3 regions of the Nonomuraea sp. NPDC005692 genome follow, and region 1 is predicted to be linked to each of the others. Evidence: riboswitches for the same ligand, from Rfam matches in the RefSeq annotation. Region 1 holds a riboswitch; each other region holds the start of a gene.
What was found. A riboswitch is a leader RNA that binds a small molecule or an ion and turns the genes downstream of it on or off. The one in region 1 is predicted to bind cyclic di-AMP.

Region 1 (2,257 bases):
ACCACAGTCACGTCCGGGTCGGGCTCACCGGGCCGACGGCCGTGGTGCTGCCCGTACTCGGGGTTCTCGCCGGAATCGTCCTGTGGGTACGGCGGCTGTCCGGTGCTCACCGTGTCACCTCGCTTCGAGTGCGCATGTGGCACGTGTCAGGACACATGCCTGTGCTGCCCAACGTATCGACATAGGTATCAACAATCACCTTTCCAAGTGGTCAAGGTCCGCGTCACCCGATGTCAGATGCAGCAGCATGCGGGTGTTGCCAAGGGTGTTCGGTTTGACGTGTTCCAGATCAAGGAACTCCGCCACACCCTCGTCGTACGAGGCCAGCAACTCGGCGTAGACCTCGGGTGAGACCGGTGTGCCCTGGATGGGGCGGAAACCGTGCCTCGCGAAGAAGTCGACCTCAAAAGTCAGACAGAATACACGCCGCAGCCCCAGATCCTTCGCCTGCCGGACGAGTGCCGAGACGATCCGCCGCCCGACCCCCAACCCCCGGCACGCGGGATCGACGGCCACCGTACGGACCTCGGCGAGGTCCTCCCAGAGCACGTGGAGCGCGCCGCAGCCGACGACCTCCCCGCTCCGCTCGGCCACCCAGAACTCCTGGACGTCCTCGTACAGCGTGACCGTGGCCTTCTCCAGGAGCCGCGGCCCCGCGCCCGCGTAGGTGTCCACGAGACGCCTGATCGCACGCACGTCGGGCGTGCGCGCACGCCTGACCACGACCGCGGTCTCGGGGACTGCCACTTCGGCCACCTGCTCCATGGCTCTCCAGGGTACAGATCTCATTACGGCTCGGCCCTAAATCCCACGTCTCGGGCATCTCATCACATCCCGTGGTCAGGCGAACACGAGCCGACTTGGAGCTTTCCTCCAGACCTCAGCACCCTGAATGCTGGACAAAAGGTGCAGAAGCCTGCTTCCGTACGGCTACCCACGAGATCACCTTGTGACCCTTCAGTTGTGAAACCTCTACAGACTCGGCAGTTCCGGTTGAGCGTGAACCCGGAGTGCATTAGTGTCCAGCGACGATGTTCTCCGCGTAATGCGCGCGGAAAGACACGCCCAATTCCCGCAAGGGAAGCCGGGGAACCAACGGTGGCGAGCACCTCGCGCCACCACTTGGGGTGAATCCGACCATCTCGGTAGGGCTGCTCCGGCCCGAACCCGTCAGCTAACCCGGCCGGCGTCGATGAGAGGAGCTCGGTTGGTGAAGCGGACGCTCGACCGCTCGGGGAAGTCTGGGGGCAGGCACGCCCGCCCCCAGGAGCAGGCCAGGCGCACACGCCGCCTCGGCGTCATCGGCGTCACCATCGCCGCGATGCTGTTCGCCGTCCCCGTCGGTTCCGCCGCCGCCGACCCGAAGCCGTCGCTCTCCGAACTCGCCGACCAGGTGGAGAAGCTGCACGAAGAGATCGAGACGCTGGCCGAGCAGTACAACGAGCAGCGCGAACGGCTGAAGGCCGCACAGAAGGCCAACGACTCCGCCCAGAAGATCCTGGCCACCAGCGAGTCCGACCTGGCCGCCAGGCGCGCCAGGGCCTCGCTGCTCGCCCAGAACGCCTACATCACCGGCGGCCTGGACAAGGCCCTGGCCTTCGCCCAGTCCGGCGACCCCGAGACCTTCCTCGACCGGGCCGCGACCACGTACGCGCTCGAACAGCAGCAGGGCGAGGAGGTCAACCAGCTCGCCAAGGCCATGGAGGCCGCCGAGCGGGCCAGGGCCGGCGCCAAGACCCGCATCGCCGAGGTCCAGAAGATCGTCACCGATCTCGAGGGCAAGCGCTCGAAGATCACCAAGCTGGTCACCAAGGTCGAGAGCAACCTCTACCGGCGGGCCGTCGGCGAGGCGGGCCGTCCCGGCACCCGCGCCGTACGCGTCAACCTGCCGGTCATCGGCGACGGCAAGGCCGCCCAGGCCGCCAAATGGGCGCTCACCCAGCAGCTCAAGCCGTACGTGTGGGGCGCGGAGGGGCCGCGCTCCTACGACTGCTCCGGCCTGGTGATGGCCGCCTACCAGCGCGTGGGCATCTCGCTCCCCCACTACACCGGCGACCAGTGGACGGCCGGCACGCACATCAGCCGCGACCAGCTGCGCCCCGGCGACCTGGTGTTCTTCTACAGCGACCTGCACCACGTCGGCATCTACATCGGCGGCGGCATGATGGTCCACGCCCCGCAGACGGGTGACGTCGTGCGGGTCGCCTCGATAGACAGGCGGCCGTTCGCCGGCGGCGTGCGCATCGCGGACTGACCG
Region 2 (2,257 bases), on a different contig from region 1:
CGCGGCTAGTTCATCGAGATGTGCACGTGGTCGTAGTGGTTCTCGGTGATGCTGCCGCGGTCGGACATCGAGCGCCAGCCCGAGCCCTGGTTGATGCGCTGCTTCCAGATCACGTACTTGACGCCCAGCTTGGCCTTGTTCTTCAGCGCCCAGTCGGCCAGGCGGTCGCCGAGGGCGTTGTTGACGGCGCTCGGCATGGTGCCGCCCGTGCTCATCATGAAGTCGCAGGCCCGGCCGAGCGGGTGCTCGCCGCTGGAGCCGGACCGGAAGCAGCCCACCTCGTACGGCAGCGAGAAGTTCTTCCGCACCTGCGCCCGCATCAGCTGGGTGCGCGGCGTGATGTTGTCCGAGCCGGACGGCAGCTCGGGCGCCCAGCTCCCGTCGGACTTCTTGCCCGGCCCGAACGGGACAAGGTCCTGGAGCTTCTTCTTGATGTCGTCGATGACGTCCTGGGCGTCGTCGCGCTGCTCGGCCACCTCCGCCGTGCCCGTCTTGAGCTCCGTCGCGAGCGCGGCGGCGGCCGTGGCGGCCTTCTTCTGGTCGTCGCGGGCCTTGGCCACGCTGTCGACGACCGCCTGCTGCTCGGCGGTGAGCTGTTCGAGCACGGCCGCGCCGCCGCCGTCCGGGGTCATCATGAACGCCGGCAGGGAGGTGTCGCCGTTCTGGTAGCGCAGCCGGGCGATCTCGGCGACCCGCTGCTCGGCCGTGGCCACCGCCTGCTCGGCGGCGGTGAGCCGCTGCTGGGCCGCGGTGGCGGCCTGCTGCGCCTTGGCCAGCTCGACGCGCTTGAGGTTGTACGTCTCGATCAGCTTGTCGACCTTGCGGTTGAGCTGCTTGAGCTGGGCCCGCAGCTGCGCCTCCGACGGCTTGGGCGCGGCCGAGACGGCGGCTGACGCGGCGGCCGGATGGACGAGCAGGGCGGTGGCGGTGATGAGACCGACGGCAAGACTCGCGGGGGACGAAGCCGCCACGTGGTTGTTCCTCTCCCTCTGCCGGCCGGGTTAGCTGACGGGTTCGGGCACGGGAGCAGTCCCTACCACTTGCGCGGATTCACCCCGGATGCGATGGGTCCCCGGCTCCCGGGCAACACGCCCGGGATTAGGCGTACAACGGCCGTTATGGCCGATGTCTAACGGGATATTAGTGGTAGATCACGAGTCATGCGACTTTAATGAGAAACCAATTAGTGATCAATCCGTGATCGCAACATGCGTGCCGCCTCCTCCGGCAGCACGTCGTTGACGAAGGCGCCCATGGCCGACTCCGAGCCCGCCAGGTACTTCAGCTTCCCTGGCGCCCGCCTGATGCTGAACAGCTCCAGGTGCAGGTAGGCCAGCTCGCGGCCGTACCGCACCGGCGCCTGGTGCCAGGCCGAGATGTACGGCATCGCCACCCCGAACAGCGCGTCGAGCGCGCGCAGCACCGAGGTGTACAGCGGTGCGAACGCGGCCCGCTCCTCCTCCGACAGCGCCGCCAGGTCGGGCACCTGCCGGTGCGGATACACGTGCACCTCGAACGGCCAGCGCGCGGCGGCCGGCACGAACGCCGTCCAGAGCTCGTTGGCGGCCACCACCCGGGTGCCGGCGGCCCGCTCGGCGGCCAGCACGTCGGCGAACAGGTTGCCGCCCGTGTGCCGCGAGGCGGCCCCGAGCTGGAGCTTGGTGCGCGGGGTCACGTAGGGGTAGGCGTAGATCTGCCCGTGCGGGTGGGGGAGCGTGATGCCGATCTCCTCACCCCTGTTCTCGAAGCAGAACACCTGCTCGACGCCCTCGATGCCGGACAGCTCGGCCGTCCGGTCGGCCCACGCCTCCATGACCAGCCTGACCTGGGCGTTGGAGAGCCTGGAGAAGGAGGAGGAGTGGTCGGAGGTGAAACAGACCACCTCACACCGCCCGACACCCGGTCGCACCTCACTCAGGCCGCCGACATCCCCATAAGTCCCAAAATTTCCGGAGAAAGAGGGGAAGCGGTTCTCGAACACCACCACGTCATAGTCGTGGGCCGGGATCTCCGACGCCCGCGTGTCGGACGACGGGCACAACGGGCACTCGTCGGCCGGCGGCAGGAACGTCCGCGTCTGCCGGTGGCCGGCGATCGCGATCCACTCCTCGGTCAGCGGGTCGTAGCGCAGCTCGGAGGCCACCGGCCGCGGGTCGAGCGGCCGCCGGTCGATCGCGCTCCGGTCGGCGTCGTCGCGCCGGTCGAAGTAGATCAGCTCTCGGCCGTCTGCCAGGTGGGTGATGGTGCGCTTCAAGGC
Region 3 (2,257 bases), on a different contig from region 1:
GCCCGGCATGGTCGGGGTCGACAACCCCGAGAACCTGCTGGCCGGGCTGGCCATGGCCGGGCAGCTCTCGCGCGAGCGGCTGGAGAAGCTGGCCGCCTTCGACCGCGAGAACAAGGGCCTCAAGGCCGAGCGCGACAACGCCGAGACCGCGCTGGCCGACGCCGACAAGGAGCGGGACGCCGTCCAGCGGGAGCGGGCCGAGGTGCTGAAGCTGGTCGGCCAGCAGAAGAAGCTCCTGGACAAGCTGGGGGCCTACAACCCGGGCAACCCCAACAGCACCGGCATCAAGTACACCGGTCCCGCCTCGGGCAGCGCGGCCGCCGTCCTGCAGTTCGCCTTCGCCCAGGTCGGCAAGCCGTACATCTACGGGGGCACGGGCCCGCGCGGCTACGACTGCTCAGGGCTGACACAGGCCGCCTGGCGCGCGGCCGGTGTCACACTGCCGCGTACGACGTGGCAGCAGTGGGCCTGGGGCGCCGGCCGGAAGGTGGACATCAAGGACCTCCAGCCGGGGGACCTCATCTTCAGCGAGGGGCTCGGGCACGTCAGCATCTACGCGGGCGGAGGCAAGATCGTCCACGCGCCGCAGACGGGGGACGTCGTGAAGGTCGTCCGCCTCGCCGACTACCGCCGCCCCCTGGTCGGAGCCATCCGCCCCTGACCCGCCCCCTGACCGCCCGGCGACCGGAATCGCGGGCGGCTTCGGGCTGTCCGCGACCCCTGAGGCGAAAGGGACAAACGGGGCGAAAGGGTCCTGACAATCGGGTGTGCCGCGAAGTGTGAGAAGGGTCACAAAGCGGTAACGGAACTCGCTGCTCGAGCAGGGATTTCCCCCTTTACTCCCACCTTTATCTGATCTTTACAGCCGGTGTCTCCCTTTGCCAAATCTTGACCCGTCCGCGTAGTTTCTGGCGTCGCGGTCAGCAAGCCATGCGCACCGCGGATCGACATCGGAACCCCCGATGCGGACCAGATGAAAATCCATCGGTCGCCGCCGATATCCCTATGCAGAGACAACCATCGGGCGGCGACCTGCCGAGTCCGTGCAGCCAGGAGGCACGGAGCCGGGGACCCAAAGATCCCGTAATCCCCCGGGATCAGGGGTGAATCGGCGCGTCATCGCGCCGTAGGGCGACTTCCAGGCCCGAATCCGTCAGCTAACCCGGTAGGCGTTCGTGGAAGACACAAGGAGAAATCCTGTCTACCTCCCTGCATAACCCCCGTCTGTCCCGTCTTGCCCTGAGGGGCGTCGCACTCACGATGACCGTGACGGCCGGAGGTGCGGCTCTCCATGCCGTGCCGGCCGGGGCGCAGACGGTGAGCGAATCGGCCGCCAGGCTCACCGCGGTGTCCAGCACCGCCAAGGCGGCCACTGCGAAGTCGGCCAAGTCGGCGAAGACCGCCAGGTCCGCCAAGTCGGCGAAGGCCGCGCGGCAGGCGTCGAAGGCCCGCAGGGCCGTCGCCGTCGCCAAGCATCAGGTCGGCGACCCGTACCGGTACGGGGCCACGGGCCCTGGTGCGTTCGACTGCTCCGGACTCGTCCAGTACGCCTGGAAGAAGGCCGGAGTGCGACTCCCGCGCGTGACGAACAGCCAGTTCGCCCGCATCAAGCGCAAGGTCTCCTGGCGCAATCTCAAGCCGGGCGACCTGATGTTCTTCAACGGGCTGGGCCACGTCGGCATGTATGTCGGCCACGGCAAGATGGTCCATTCGCCGCGGACCGGCGAACGGGTGCGCATCGACAAACTGGGCGGATGGCGGAAGTCGTCGTTCGTCGGCGCGGTGCGTCCCGGCGCGTGACAACGGGCCCCGCCCGGACCATCCCCGGTCCGGGCCGGGGCCTGTCGCATGCCCGGCTTCGTGAAGGGACCGGCCTCCTGAAGGGACCGGTCTGGCGAAGGGGCCGGCCTCGTGAAGGGGCCGGGAGCGTCCTGGGCCGACTAGCATCGGGCCGTGTCCTCGCAGGTGCGTCCGTCCCTCCGCAGTCCGCGTCTGCTCCTTTCGGTGCTGCTGCTGTCGACGGCGGTTCTCGTGGTCGCCGACGCGCCGCCCGCCGCCGTCCTGCCCGCCGGGGCGCGCGGGTTGTGGGGCGACGGCGGTCAGGTGGCCCGCGGCGCGCGGTCCGTGGTCGTGGGGCACCGCGCCGACCCCGGCGTGCTCGCCGACCTCGCCCGCCGGGCGGACCTCGCCGGACGGCGGGTGTCCGCGGTGCTCGGCCGGCCGGTACGCGCGCTGGTCGTCGTGCCGGACTCCGACG

Region 2: linked by a shared signal. The riboswitch ahead of ABZ459_RS36850 (hypothetical protein) and the one ahead of ABZ459_RS26525 (NlpC/P60 family protein) in region 1 are both predicted to bind cyclic di-AMP.
Region 3: linked by a shared signal. The riboswitch ahead of ABZ459_RS08885 (C40 family peptidase) and the one ahead of ABZ459_RS26525 (NlpC/P60 family protein) in region 1 are both predicted to bind cyclic di-AMP.

Annotation. Positions count from the first base shown of each region.
Region 1 covers NZ_JBEXYU010000013.1:167,987-170,243, forward strand. The annotation lists gene ABZ459_RS26515 (RDD family protein) at 1-110, opposite strand, end outside; gene ABZ459_RS26520 (amino-acid N-acetyltransferase) at 196-765, opposite strand; cyclic di-AMP (ydaO/yuaA leader) riboswitch at 1,053-1,204, shown strand; gene ABZ459_RS26525 (NlpC/P60 family protein) at 1,211-2,254, shown strand.
Region 2 covers NZ_JBEXYU010000025.1:13,982-16,238, reverse strand. The annotation lists gene ABZ459_RS36850 (hypothetical protein) at 6-971, opposite strand; cyclic di-AMP (ydaO/yuaA leader) riboswitch at 977-1,115, opposite strand; gene galT (galactose-1-phosphate uridylyltransferase) at 1,184-2,254, opposite strand; gene ABZ459_RS36840 (DeoR/GlpR family DNA-binding transcription regulator) at 2,251-2,257, opposite strand, start outside.
Region 3 covers NZ_JBEXYU010000003.1:135,175-137,431, forward strand. The annotation lists gene ABZ459_RS08880 (NlpC/P60 family protein) at 1-661, shown strand, start outside; cyclic di-AMP (ydaO/yuaA leader) riboswitch at 1,024-1,187, shown strand; gene ABZ459_RS08885 (C40 family peptidase) at 1,318-1,800, shown strand; gene ABZ459_RS08890 (hypothetical protein) at 1,954-2,257, shown strand, end outside.